DNA from 2 places in the Paenibacillus jiangxiensis genome. Region 1 is predicted to be linked to the other one. Evidence: riboswitches for the same ligand, from Rfam matches in the RefSeq annotation. Region 1 holds a riboswitch; the other holds the start of a gene.
The links. Region 1 has a riboswitch for glycine ahead of gcvT (glycine cleavage system aminomethyltransferase GcvT). Riboswitches for the same ligand answer to the same signal wherever they lie in the genome.
Positions count from the first base shown of each region.

Region 1 (7,420 bases):
TTCCACAGTCTGCCCTTGCCTGCCGCTTACCTTCTTGAGTGTTATGTTCTGGATAAAATGACGCAGGCGGTCACTCTCCTCCTGCGTCAGGAGTGGACTGATTTTCAGATAACGATCCTTCTCAAGGGGCAGATCGACAGTCGAAATGACCAGATCGTAATCCTCCTTGGGAATGCGGGCCGCTTCGAACCATGAAGCCCGGTCCACAATCTTGATCTGCGGGAGCTCCTTCGCCAGCCGTGTAGCCAGCAGTCGCGAAGATCCGATTCCGCTGGTGCATACGACAATGGCGCGCACCTCCCGCTGCAGCTGGCGCAGCCGCTCAATGGAAGCGCCGAAGTGCATGACCAGAAAGCCCACTTCTTCATCAGGCACATTCAGCTCGGTCATACCTGACACGGCCCCCTTGACCGCCTCGAACAGCTCGGCATAGTCCTTGCGGATCTGCTGCAGCAGCGGATTGCGAATGTCATTTCCTTCTTTCAGCCGTTTAATGACAGGCTCGACATGGGCAATCAGCCCTTCACGCAGGAGGCGATCCTCTCCAAAATGCACCCCTGCGTTCTCCTCCACCCGGCGGATCAGTTCATTCACAATTTCCAGCAGCACCAGATCATCCAGCGGCAGCAGCCTTGTCGAGCGATCCTCGGCGGAACGGAACAGATGTCTGAAATATTTTTTCTCCCGCTCATGGAACTGAAGGGACAGTGCAACCGACAATTCGGCGCATATTCGCTCTACCATAGCTGAGCGAACTTTATCCTCTTCGTCATTGGCCCCCAGGATCAGCTCCGATTCCGGCTGCTCGACCGCAAAACCCCGCCGGATACGGGCGATGGCGACAGAAAGCTGAATCAGCAGTTCCATATATTTGCTCTCGACCATGTTTTCCAGCCATTTTTCATTCGGCTGCCATAAGGCGTTCTCAACCGTCAGCATCACATCTCTGCCGATCAGCTCCATCAGCTTATCCATGGCATGGGATGAGTGTCTGGTCGAATCCTTTCCGAACAAGTCGGATTCATCGAGATGCTCCAAACCCAGCTCGGAAACGGCTCGCCTGATGTCCGTTTCCCTGCCAGTGATCTGCACACCGTATCCACGCCTGCGCACAAGAGTAAGCCCATGCTTCTCAATCCAGGACTGCAGCTCATCAAGATCATGGCTGACGGTTGCAACTGTCACCTTCAAATCAGCAGCCAGCGACATCAGCTTGATCGGCTCCCTGTCATCCAGCAGCATGCATAAGCTGTAAATCTTTCGCTCTTCTGCTGAATACTCTACCGACTCCGAGCGAAAAAGCTGCTGACGAAGCTGGAAAAGCCGAGAGGGATCGGCATCCAAATGGATTCCGATCCCGGTTTTTTTTTCCAGCTTGACCCCATGGGGCTCCAGCCATTTCTCTACCGCACTCAGCTCACGCAAAACGGTTCTCGTGCTGACATTGATGCGGGCGGCAATGTCGCCCGCAGTCACCTCTCTGGTCTGCTGCAGCAGGAATTCAAGAATTTCGCTTTGTCGTTTGGTAATATTCATCGTACCGTCCTCCCGATTTCGCTCTTGAACTGCCTGTGCGTATGACCCGAAAAACTTTATTGTAAGGCATTACGAATTATTTTTTCAGGCGTTCCACAAGTTCCTCATATTCAGGGCTTTTCAGGAAGTTGTCGATGGAAATATGCTCCGCATTCGGCGCAACCGTTTTGGCACGGTCAGTCAGCGTTTTCTGTGTGATTACGATGTCGGCATCCTGCGGAATTTCGCTGATTGCGGTGTTCGTTACGACCACATCCACGCCGGCCTGCTTCATTTTCTTGCGGAGAATGGATGCGCCCATGGCGCTCGATCCCATACCTGCGTCACAAGAGAATACGATTTTATTGACATCGGTCTTAACGACATTGTTGGAAGCCAATGCTGCTGCACGATCCGCTTCACGGTTATCGGCTGCTACGGCTGCATTACCCGTTTTGCCTTGGTTTTTCATATCTTTCATACGTTCGGATGCATCTTCCAGGCTCTCATCTGTCTGTTTGCCTGTCTTCAGCAGAATCGCGGCAACGACGAAGGAGACAACCGCCGCTACTACGACACCGGCCAGCATCGGAAGATAACCGCCTTTTGGCGTCATAATAAAGTAAGCAAAGATACTGCCTGGCGAAGGAGCAGCTACCAGACCTGCGCCTGTGAGCATGAATGTAAACGTACCTGCAACACCACCGGCCATTGCAGCCAGGATCAGAATCGGTCTCATCAGAATGTACGGGAAGTAAATCTCATGAATACCGCCAAAGAAGTGAATGATCGCTGCGCCCGGAGCGGAAGCTTTAGCCGAACCGCGGCCCAGGAAGCAGTATGCAAGCAAAATGCCAAGACCTGGTCCCGGATTGGACTCCAGCATGAACAGAATCGATTTGCCCATTTGCGAAGCTTGCTCTGTTGCAATTGGTGTCAGGATACCATGGTTAATGGCGTTGTTCAGGAACAATACTTTACCAGGTTCAATGATGATGTTGACAAGTGGGAGCAATCCTGCGTCCATCAAGAACTGAACTCCGGACGACAGCACTTTACTGATCACTTCGATTACCGGACCGATAATCGTATGTGCAAGCAGTGCCAGAATGGCACCGATAATACCTGCGGAGAAGTTGTTAACCAGCATCTCGAAGCCGGATTTGATTTTGCCTTCAACCGCTTTGTCAAACTGCTTGATTACCCATGCCGCGAACGGACCTGCGGCCATGGCGCCAAGGAACATTGGAATGTCCGCGCCGACAATGACACCGATCGTCATGATCGCGCCGACCACACCACCGCGCTGTCCGTGTACCATTGTACCACCTGTGTAACCGATCAGCAGCGGCAGCAGGTATTTGATCATCGGATCAACAAGCGTGGCAAAATTTTCGTTTGGAATCCATCCTGTTGGAATAAAGAGGGCCGTAATCAAGCCCCAGGCGATAAATGCGCCCATGTTCGGCATAACCATGCCGCTCAGGAAGCGTCCGAATTTCTGCACTCCAACGCGCAGGCCTCCGCCGCTTCCGGACTTAGCGTCCACTGAACTCATATTGAAAACCTCCTCAATGTATTGAAACCTTCAGGTTAAGGATTCGTCAAAATTCGATACGAAATAAAGGAATTTGTCGCTTTTTCTGATTTTGTCAAATCCTTAGGTAAAAGGCCTCATATCCTTTTGCTTACCTTCATCCTAATTGAAAACGGTATCTCCATCAATAAAATGAAAATGCAGTTTCGTCATGAACGTTGATGACAAAATTTAAATTTAAGATTCTCGGGGGAAGAATAGTATGCTCTAAATACGATTCATATAGTCATACCTTAATATAAACGAACTTCGCCGGTATTAACCGCAATTTCCCTGAACATTATGTCTTGGTTCCAAAGTTGTTGACCAAACGGCAAAAAGCATGGCCGCTGTATCTCACATGAGATATCAGGCTGCCATGCTTATCAATATGCTTGCAAAAACGAATATACGCTTGCATACACTTTATGTCGTTTTTTCGAAAAAAACGTAGCAAATAGGACAAATATCCTATTTTAGAGTGAATGCTTCATTAAGCCTCTTCCACAAGCCGGCTATACGCTTCTGCACTCAGCAGTTTGCTTACTGCATCATTAATGTCGCCATCCACCTGGATTTCAAGCATCCAGCCATCCTCGTACGGCGAACTGTTGACCAGCTCAGGCGAATCCTGCAGCGACCCGTTCACTTTAATCACCGTACCGCTTACTGGAGCATACAGATCGGACACCGTTTTGACAGATTCGATTGTACCCACGCTTGCGCCAGCTTCCAGAGTTCCGCCTTCCTCGGGCAGCTCGACAAACACAATGTCGCCAAGCTGATGCTGCGCAAAATCGGAGATGCCGACCAGCAAGGTTCCTTCTTCCGTAATTTTCACCCATTCATGCTCTTCACTGTACAAATAGTTTTCTTTAACTTCGCTCATGTATACCGCTCCATTTCCACTGGAATTTTCGGCCATAAAACACTTTGATGTTCCCCTAAGCTGTTCTTTCGCTTTCTCTTTTTCAACGTAAGATTAAGCCAAGCAAGATTTAAATGTCAATATTGCTTACAAAAAACCACTTCTTTTTTTCCGGATTAAAGCACTAAAGGAAGGGTAATGGCTTACATTTTGTTATCCGTCTTAAAATATGACAAATTTATTGACATATGTCCGGTGATCGCGTATTAATGGTTATAGATTGAATAGCGGATGAACGTATAGGGAGAGATTACCGATATTCCGGGAAAATGATGCGCCAAGGCGCGTCTGAACAGGACCGGGCGGATTGGCAGTGTGAAGTGTGAAGCCAGCCCCGTGCTTGCCTTGTATCCGCGGAATCAGCAGGTAACGCCGAAGGAGTAAGCCGGCAAGCGGTGAATCTCTCAGGCAAAAGGACCTTTACCGGACGCAACTCTGGAGAGAATCCGCAGCAGCGGGTCACCCAAGGGGAAACCTGTAACCAAGCAGGGCAACTCTCAGGTATCAAGGACAGAGCTGAAGAATGGAATGGCTGGAAAGCCATGTCCCCCTTCTTTGGCCTGTCCTTCTTTGCTTTTCCATAAGCTGTGCCAACTCTTTTGCGAGGTGAATTGTGTTGACCGCATTGAAAAGAACACCACTGTACCCGCTGTATGCCGGGTATCCCGGCGTGCGCTGCATTGATTTTGGCGGCTGGGAGCTGCCTGTCCAGTTTAGCGGCATCCAAAAGGAGCACGAAGCCGTACGAGAACGGGCCGGACTGTTCGATGTCTCCCATATGGGAGAGTTCAACGTAACAGGCGCTGAAGCGGTAAGCTTTCTGCAGCATGTAACCACTAACGACGTATCCAGGCTGGAAGACGGCCAGGCCCAGTACACGCTGATGTGTTACCCGGATGGAGGTGTCGTGGACGACCTGCTTGTCTACAAACGCGGCCGCGATTCCTACATGCTCGTCGTGAATGCCTCGAATATCGAGAAGGATTGGGAATGGCTGCAGCAGCATAAACCGGCCGATGTGCAAATGGAAAATGTATCAGATCAAACTGCGCTGCTTGCCCTTCAGGGTCCTGCAGCAGTAGACATCCTTACCGGCACCGTAGACAGCGATGTCACTTCACTCGGCTCCTTCCGTTTTGTTGAGCATGCCAATTTGTTCGGGGCGTCAGCACTCATATCCCGCACTGGATACACAGGAGAAGACGGCTTCGAGATCTACTGCCGTACCGAGGATGCCCCGCTGATTTGGCAGGGGCTGATGAAAGCAGGGGAAACCCACGGGCTGGTGCCCGCCGGTCTGGGTGCACGGGACACGCTGCGCTTCGAAGCGAAACTGCCGCTGTACGGCCAGGAGCTGTCTGCGACCATTTCCCCGCTGGAGGCGGGCCTGGGCTTTTTCGTCAAGCTGGATAAAGGGCCGTTTATCGGTCATGAAGCACTGCTTGCACAGAAGGAGCAAGGGACTCCACGCAAGCTCGTTGGCCTGGAAATGCTGGACCGCGGCATTCCGCGTTCACATTATCCGGTATTCGCGGAGTCGGAGCAGATTGGCGAAGTGACGACAGGAACGCAGTCCCCTACCCTGAAGCGGAATCTGGGGCTTGCGCTGATTGACAGCCATTTTGCCCAGCTTGGCACGCAGGTTGAGGTAGAAATCCGGGGCAAACGCCTCAAAGCAGAGGTTATTAAGGCACCGTTCTACAAACGAACGAAATAGAGATAACCGGAACATAACGGATATTGAGAGGAGCGCAGCCAATGAATCAGCACAGATACTTACCGATGACCAAGCAAGATCGCGCCGAGATGCTTCATACAGTCGGCGCCGACAGCATTGAGGACCTGTTCAAGGATATTCCCGAAAAAATTCGTTTCCGGGGCGAGCTGCCCGTTTCTTCAAGACTGGATGAACGGGCCCTGACCCGCCATATGTCGGCGCTAGCCGGCAGCAATGCCAGCAGCGAGACCCACGCCAGCTTTCTGGGCGCAGGCATCTATGATCACCATATTCCGTCCGTGATTAATCATGTCATTTCCCGCTCGGAATTTTATACGGCATACACCCCTTATCAGCCGGAAGTAAGCCAGGGAGAGCTGCAGGCTATTTTTGAATTCCAATCCTATATATGCGAGCTTACCGGCATGGCGGTAGCCAATGCCAGTATGTATGACGGAGCCACCGCGCTGGCCGAAGCCGGCAATCTGGCGGCAGCCGCCACACGGCGCAAGCGCCTTGTCGTATCCCGCGCCGTTCATCCTGAAGCCCGGCAGGTGCTGAACACTTACGCGCACGGCCTCAACCTGGAGATTGTTGAGGTAGGTTGCAAAAATGGCGTCACCGATCCCGAGGCGCTCGCAGCAGCGGTAACGGAGGATACCGCCGCCGTGTTGGTGCAAAATCCTAACTTCTTCGGCTCCATTGAGAATCTCCGTCCAATGGCCGACCTGATTCATGCCCAAAAAGGGCTGCTAGTGGTCAGCTCCAATCCGCTCTCACTCGGGCTGCTAGAAGCGCCAGGCAAGCTGGGAGCTGATATCGTGGTAGGCGACGCGCAGCCGCTCGGCATCTCTTCTTCGCTCGGTGGGCCGACCTGCGGTTACTTTGCCGTATCACAGGAGCATATGCGCCGCATTCCGGGAAGAATCGTCGGCCAAACGAAGGACCGCAACGGCAAGCGGGGATTTGTTCTTACCCTGCAGGCACGCGAGCAGCATATCCGCCGCGAAAAAGCGACATCAAACATCTGCTCCAATCAGGCGCTGCTTGCCCTCTCTGCGTCCGTGTATATGTCCGTCATGGGCAGAAGCGGCATGAAAGAGGTAGCCGAACTGAATCTGCATAAAAGCCGGTACGCCCTTGAACGTCTCACATCCCTGCCGGAAGTGAACGCTGCGTTCACTTCCCCGACCTTTAATGAGTTCGTGCTCGTCCTGCCGGAGAATACAGATATGCCTTCCCTGCAATCACGTCTGCTGGACGCCGGTTTTATCGGCGGTTATGATCTCGAAAGAGACTACGAAGAATACAAAAATCATATGCTGATTGCCGTAACGGAGCAAAGAACCAAAGAAGAGATTGACCAATTCGCATCGGTGCTGGAGGAATTGTTATGACTCAATCCGAACATGATATGCCGCTGATTTTTGAACTAAGCCGTCCCGGCCGTATCGCATTTTCTCTGCCCGAATGCGATGTGCCCCGCCGTCCTGCTGACGAACTTATTCCATCCGAGCTGCTGCGCAGCGAGCCTGCCGTACTGCCGGAAGTCTACGAGGTTGACGTCATCCGTCATTACACGGAGCTGTCCCGCCGCAACTTCGGCGTGGATAACGGCTTTTATCCGCTTGGCTCCTGTACAATGAAATACAATCCGAAAGTTAACGAAGACGTTGCGCGTTAT
Region 1 is NZ_JBJURI010000013.1:63,006-70,425, forward strand. It holds gene ACI1P2_RS14100 (BglG family transcription antiterminator) at 1-1,536, opposite strand, end outside; gene ACI1P2_RS14105 (PTS mannitol transporter subunit IICB) at 1,613-3,073, opposite strand; gene gcvH (glycine cleavage system protein GcvH) at 3,585-3,980, opposite strand; glycine riboswitch at 4,358-4,436, shown strand; glycine riboswitch at 4,450-4,543, shown strand; gene gcvT (glycine cleavage system aminomethyltransferase GcvT) at 4,636-5,736, shown strand; gene gcvPA (aminomethyl-transferring glycine dehydrogenase subunit GcvPA) at 5,778-7,133, shown strand; gene gcvPB (aminomethyl-transferring glycine dehydrogenase subunit GcvPB) at 7,130-7,420, shown strand, end outside.

Region 2 (7,420 bases), on a different contig from region 1:
ATCGCTACCATGACGATTACGGAAGAACGCAAACAGCAGGTAGACTTCAGCGACGTATATTTTGAAGCAGGCCAGTCTCTGCTCGTTCCGAAAGGCAGCCCGATTACCGGCTTAGATTCTTTAACTAAAGGCACAACCGTCCTGGCCGTTAAAGGCTCCACCTCCGTAAAAAATATCAGGGAAAAGGCTCCGGATGCCGAAGTACTTGAGTTTGAAAACTATCAGGACGCATTCAACGCGCTCAAAGCCAATAAAGGCGACGCTCTGACTACAGACAACGCAATTCTGCTTGGTATGCAGCAGCAGGACCCGAACTTCCAGCTGGTCGGCGGCAACTTCACTGACGAACCATACGGCATCGCAGTCAAGAAGGGCTCCACTGATTTGCTGCAGGCAGTAAACGATACGCTGGCTGACCTGAAATCAAGCGGCGAATATGACAAACTTTATGAGCAATGGCTTGGCGTTAAACCTGAATAAGAGAATGGCGGAAGGAGCCGCAGCAGCGTGCTCCTTCTTTCTTGCCATCGGTTAACGGAGGTGTGATCCGCACATGCTAACTTTTGACGTTAATGTCCTGTTCAATTATTGGGACCTGTACATGGAAGGCTTCCTGAACACCATCAAGGTCAGCTTGATTGCTCTTGTGTCAAGCTTTCTGCTTGGGGCCTTGATTGCCATTTTCCGGATAGCACCCTTCAAGCCGCTGAATTGGCTTGGTACCGTTTATGTGGAAATCTTCCGGAATATCCCGCTGTTGATTACGGTCTATATTTTCTATTTGGGTCTTGGTCCTCTCGGCATCAACCTTGATGGTTTTGCTTCAGGCACTATTGGATTGTCCATTTATACCGCCGCTTATATAGCGGAAGCCATACGGGCGGGCATTCAGACGGTGCCCAAAGGCCAGATGGAAGCAGGGCGTTCGTCCGGTTTGACGTATAATCAAACGATGATCCATATCATTCTGCCGCAGGCCATCAAGATTGCGCTGCCGGCCATCGGCAATCAGTTCATTAACTTGTTCAAGAACTCATCCATTCTTGCCGTCGTTGCCGGCGCGGATTTGATGCTGATGTCCGACCGGATCAACTCGGAGACATTCTTGCCTGTCAGCGTTTATGCGTTCACCGCTTTATTATATCTGGTCGTTACCCTTCCGCTCAGCTTTTTCATGCTGTACCTGGAAAAGCGGCTGGCCAAAACATCTTAAGGAGGGAAGCCTGTTATGGATTTTACAGGATTATTTACTGGGCCTAACGTCAAATTTATACTGCAGGGTTTCCTCCTTACGTTGGAAGTCGGCATCTGGTCCATTGTTATCAGCACAATCGCGGGCATCATATTCGGAATTTTACGTTATACCCGAATTCCTGTTATTTCGCAGGCGGCTGCCACCATTATTGACCTGATCCGCAACCTGCCGCTTCTGCTCATCATTTATTTCCTGTTCCTCGTCCTGAAGCCGCTCGGATTTGATGTCGATTTGAAATGGTCCGCCATCATCGGTTTGTCCATTTTCGAAGGGGCCATGATTGCCGAGGTTGTGCGCAGCGGCTTGAAGTCTGTTGACAAAGGGCAGATTGAGGCCGCACGGTCTTCAGGTCTGAATTACGTTCAGACGCTGTGGCATATCATTCTTCCGCAGGGCCTGCGGCGCATGATACCGCCATTGGTCAGCCAGTATATTTCATTGATGAAAGATACGTCGCTGGCGGTCATTATCTCGCTGCCTGAGCTGACGCACAGCGCGCAGATTGCCGGCGCTCAGAACCAGTCGTTCGTTGTTCCTGCCCTACTGTTTGCGGCTTTCCTATATTTTGCCGTGAACTACAGCATGTCGCTAATTGCCAGGAAGCTGGAAGTACGGACCCACTGAACAGTCATGAGCTAGTCATGGGTCAATGAGCATTGACACGTTTACGGCTATCCTTTACTCTTAATTTGAATCATTGAATTGAATACCACCGCGGATGAGGCTGACGGGAGAGACCTGATCGATTTTTAGGATACAGGGCACCGAAGGAGCAAGCTGCACGGCACCCGGCCGGCAGTTAATCTCTCAGGTACATGTACCGCCAGCTGACGCAGCTCTGGAGAGTGCGTTTTTTTAGCCACCAAAGGGGTAAGACGGGTCAAGGCCTGTCAGAAACTCTCAGGTACAAAGGACAGAGACAAGGGACTATTTCCTTGTTCTGTCCTTTTTTTGCGCTTACATATTAACGTAGTAAGTGAATGAATACTGCACCATATTAAGGAGGAATGGATAAGTGCGCTTCAAGGATGTATTCTCCATCATCGGCCCGGCCATGACGGGTCCGTCAAGCTCGCATACAGCCGGTGCCGTGCGCCTTGGCCGCATGGCCCGGCACTGGCTTGGTGGAGTGCCTGAACATGCCAAAATGACACTGTACGGCTCTTTCGCGGATACTTACAAAGGACATGGGACGGATCTGGCCCTGCTGGGCGGCCTGCTTGATTATGACACAGATGATGCCCGCATCCCCGATGCTGAGCAGTGTGCGAAGCAGGCCGGGATGACCTTTGAGTTTGTTACGAGCGGCCTCCCCGCTCCTCACCCCAATACGGTCCGGTTCGAACTGCAGCGCGGCGGTGAAAAGCGCACGCTGCTCGGTTCATCCATTGGCGGAGGAAATATAAATGTGCAGCAACTCAATGAGTTCCGCGTCAATTTGACGGGTGAATTCCCGGCTCTGATCCTGCTTCATTCCGACAAGCCGGGCATGCTTGGGGCTGTAACCTCCTCACTCGGGGCAGCAGGGGTGAATATCGCTTATATGCATGTTGACCGCAAAGGGCGGGACGGTGAGGCTTTAACAGCGATTGAGACGGACAGCGCTGTCCCTGAACAGGTCATCACCGAGCTGCAATCACTAACCCATATGTATGAAGTGAGAAATATCGATATCCGCAGCAAAAACAGGCGGCAGCCATAGAAGATATTAAAAGGAGCAAAAACCTATGCGTTTCAGTCATCTTCACGAAATCAGCAAAATCTGCAAACAGGAGTCCAAAACAATCAGCGCACTAATGATTGAAGAACAATCCCGGGAGACGGACACGCCTGCCCAGGACGTGATCAGTCAGATGGCCGACTATTACGAGGTGATGAAGGAAGCCGTACGCCGCGGCCTGACGGAGGATACCGTATCACGCAGCGGTTTAACGGGCGGAGACGGCAAACGGGTGGCGGAGTATCTCCGGTCGGGAGAAACCTGCTCAGGAGAAGGCTCTGCGCTCGCCATGGCCTACGCCCTTTCCGTCTCCGAAGTAAATGCCTCAATGGGCCGGATTGTGGCTACGCCTACAGCCGGCTCCTGCGGTGTCATTCCAGGGGTGTTCATCAGTGCGCAGGAGAGATTCGGATGGACGGATGAGCATATGGTTCGCGGCCTCTTCACGGCGGGAGCCATCGGTTATGTGATCGCCAATAACTCATTTATCTCCGGCGCCGAAGGAGGCTGCCAGGCTGAGATTGGCTCCGCCATCGGCATGGCTGCAGGCGCTATGGTCGAGCTGCGCGGCGGCACTCCCGAGCAGGCGGTTCATGCTGTCGGCCTGGCCCTGAAAAACACGCTGGGCCTGATCTGCGATCCCGTTGCCGGTCTCGTCGAGATCCCCTGTATCGTGCGCAACGGGCTCGGGGCGGTAACAGCTCTGGCTGCGGCCGATATGGCACTGGCAGGTGTGCGCAGTGCCATTCCATCGGATGAAGTCATTGACGTCATGCTTGAAGTTGGCAGCGCCATGCCCGTCAAGCACCGGGAGACCGCCAAAGGCGGCCTTGCCCAAACCCCGACAGGCCGACGGATGACAGAAGCGCTGGCCGGCAGTCGCAAGGCAGAGGCAAGGGATAAGAGTTAGTTCCGTTCTTGCTTCAGCAGCGTACAAAGCCATCATGCACATAACAGAAGAAGGCCGTTCCCGTTTAAGCGGGAGCGGCCTTTCTGCTAATAACCCAATTATTTTTCTGTTACATTGACAACAACCTTGGCTGTCTTGCCTGCAAACTTCAGAGTGACGTTGGTTTTCCCTTTGCTGATGCCTTTTATCACTCCGTCTTTGGCCGTAGCCACAAGAATTCTGGAGGAGGCCCACACCCCTTTTTTCGTTACATCCCCCTCCGAACCGTCCATATACGTAGCCGTTCCGGTCAGTTGTACCTGCTGGCCGACAGTAAGGTTCAACAACACCTCGCTGGTTTCAAGGTATTTCAGTGCATCTACCGTAACCGGCACTCTGACCGTTTTACCGCCGTATTTTGCCGTAATATTGGTCTTTCCATATCCGGTTGCCGTTACGGTACCGCCTTTCACGGTTGCCACCTTGTAGCTGCCTGTTGTCCATTCTGCTTTATTAGTGACGTCGACTTTCGAACCGTCGCTTAGCGTTGCTGTAATTTTAAGATTACCTGTTTCACCGGTTTTTAGCGAAAGGGCAACTTCAGATGCTGTAATTTTGGTGGCCGTGTCTACCTGAACCGTAATGGTTACCTTTTGGCCGCCATATTTTGCAGTAATATTCGCTTTGCCTTTTTTATAAGCAGTGACATAGCCGTTTTTGATGGAAGCAATCGCCGTACTGCTTGAAGACCATTCCGCGTCTTTCGTTACATTTCTTGTATCGCCCTTCGAATTCGTTGCTGTGAGTGTAATCAGTTGTGGTTCATCTCCGGCCGACATGACAATCAGAAACTTATCAGCCTCAAGCTCAGCAGCAAGGCCAACTTCCACTTTAACGGTCGCTTTCAGACTCCCATAGGTTGCAGTTATAGTGGCTTCGCCCTCGGAAATACCTGTGATCAGGCCTGAAGAATCCACCGTCGCAGCTTTGGCGCTGCTTGTGGTCCATTCCGCTTCATTCGTTACATCTTCCGTTGTTCCATCTTTGTAGGTTACCGTCAGCTGCTGCTGATACGTATCATCAATATCGAGAACGAGTGATTTGGATTTCACTTCCAGCTTCGTAGGCTCGCCAACTGTAACGGTAACTGTTGCTGTTTTGCCATTGTAGGTTGCGGTAATAACCGCAGTCCCTTTGTTGTAAGCCGTCAGCTTACCCTTGTTTACATATACAATACTGTCCTTATCCGATGTCCAGGTCGCGCTATCCGTTACAACCTCCGTCGATCCGTCCGTATAGGTTACTTTGGCTGTCAATTGAACGGGTTCGCCATTCGGGGACATGGAAATTTTCGAGCTGCCGATGTCCAAATGGGATGCCGTCTCTACATTTACGGTAATGGTGGCCGATTTACCGCCATATGTCGCTGTAACCGTAGCGGTCCCGGAGTTATAAGCCGTGATCAGTCCTCCATCGGACACATAGGCAATATCCTCGTTGCTTGATGCCCACGTTGCCTGGCTCGTAACATCAGTTCCATTTTCATCCTTCAACACAGGCTGATGAGTGCCTTTGACATCAAGATAGACTTCTGATTTATCCACGCTCAGCTTGTTGACCTGGCCCACCTTTACAGGAAGGGTTGCCGTCTGTGTGCCGTAGCTTGCAGTAATCGTTGTGGTACCTGCACTGTAACCAATCACATAGCCTTCCTTCACATCTGCTACAGACGGGTTGCTGGACGTATAAGAAGCGCTTGCTGTCACATTTTTACGGGTACCGTCCGCAAACGTCGCAGTCAGCTCCAGCTGCTGTTTCCCGCCAACCGAATCAAGATTTACCTGGCTTTGGTTAAAGTCAAGATAACGGGCAACCTCCACGCTTACCTTGATCGTTACCGTTCTGTCCCCGTATTTGGCAGTGATCGTTGCTGCTCCTGCTTTATTGCCGGTGACTTTTCCTTTATACACGCTGGCAATGCTCTCATCGCTCGATGTCCACTGAGCGTCAGCCGTAACATCCTTGGCAGCGGCCTCAGGATAAGAAGCCGTCAATTTAAGCTGCTTTTCCCCGCCAATTTCGAGATAAAGGTCCTCATTGTCGACAGTCAGCTTGCTTGTTTTTTCGACCGTTACGTTGATGGTCACCGTCTTCGTTCCGTACTCTGCCTTAATGACTGCGGTTCCCTGCTTATAAGGGGTAATGCTGCCTTTCAGCACATCGGCCACCGTTTCATCACTGGAGGACCACTCGGCATTCGCCGTTACGTCCTCGGTCGTTCCGTCAGGAAAAGTTGCCGTCAACGTGACCTTCTCCGGAGCATCGCTAAGCAGAAGGGAGACGTCCGTGGTGCTTGGTGTAATGCGCTTCACCACATCCACAGTGACTTCAACGGACACTGTCTGCTTGCCGTATACGCCAGTAATGGTAGCTGTCCCGGCTCCAACACCCGTTACTGCTCCATTCACGACCGTTGCAACAGCGGAATTGCTGGATGCCCACTCCGCCTCATTGGCCACGGTATTGTCTGTCGTATTATCACTGTAAGTGGCTGTAAGTGTAATTTGTTCAGAAGTTCCTTTGCGGATATTCAGGCTCATAACATCTGCAGTCAATGCTTTCACTTTCTTGGTGACTGTGATTGAAGCCGATTGGGAAAATGTTTTGCCGTCCCCGTCCTTGAAAATAGCAACGATCGTTGCCGTTCCCACCGACTTCGCGGTAACTGTACCGTTATATACGGAAGCAATGGAAGTGTCGTCACTTGTCCAATCGGCATTGATCGTTACATCCGATGTCTTGGCGTCGCTATATATAGCAGTAGCGGTCAGCTTTAACGTTTCGCCAACCATCAGCTGGCCGCTGTTCGCTGAAAGAACAATTTTCGAAACAGCAGCACTTGCAGCCCACGCCGGTGCGGCACCGACGAGCAGCAGCAGGAAGGACAGCATGATCGCAAGCGGTTTGGTCAAACGGTTCCTCAAATGATTTACCTCCGATATATGTTTATTCTTTAAACCTCATAAGTTCATATATCGGTAGATGCTGGGAAAAAATTAACCTACTTTAGTCCTATTTTGACACCAATCATGGGATAAACGAACTTCATAACCGCTTGATCCATGGTCAACCCCCCGCTTTCATACCCAATCTGTATTCTGTCGGAGTCATACCGCACTTGCGGCGGAACACCTGTGTAAAATGTCTGACATCATGGTACCCGATCCGGTCGGCAATGTCGGCCAGCTTCAACTGGGGATCAAGCAGCAGCTTTTTGGCCTGCTCCATGCGCAGGCTGATGACATAATCCTTGTAGCCCTGACCGGTCTTCTGCTTGAACAGCTGGCTGAAATATACGGGATTCAGAAAGACGACGGAAGCCACCTTCTCAAGAGACAGATCCTCTGTAAAATGTGCACGAATGTACTGTAGCGCCACATCCACCGTATGAATCCCCTCCTTCAGAGATTCATCTCTGCCGGATACCAGGCTGCCCTCCAATGAACTGCGCAGCGACGCAACCGCATCGGGAATACCCGCAAAATCATAGTGTGGC
Region 2 is NZ_JBJURI010000047.1:17,152-24,571, forward strand. It holds gene ACI1P2_RS29330 (transporter substrate-binding domain-containing protein) at 1-480, shown strand, start outside; gene ACI1P2_RS29335 (amino acid ABC transporter permease) at 554-1,213, shown strand; gene ACI1P2_RS29340 (amino acid ABC transporter permease) at 1,229-1,879, shown strand; glycine riboswitch at 1,974-2,088, shown strand; gene sdaAB (L-serine ammonia-lyase, iron-sulfur-dependent subunit beta) at 2,271-2,957, shown strand; gene sdaAA (L-serine ammonia-lyase, iron-sulfur-dependent, subunit alpha) at 2,983-3,885, shown strand; gene ACI1P2_RS29355 (Ig-like domain-containing protein) at 3,984-6,848, opposite strand; gene ACI1P2_RS29360 (response regulator) at 6,991-7,420, opposite strand, start outside.
Region 2: it holds a riboswitch for glycine, as region 1 does, so the genes downstream of both, sdaAB (L-serine ammonia-lyase, iron-sulfur-dependent subunit beta) here and gcvT (glycine cleavage system aminomethyltransferase GcvT) in region 1, are expected to answer to the same signal.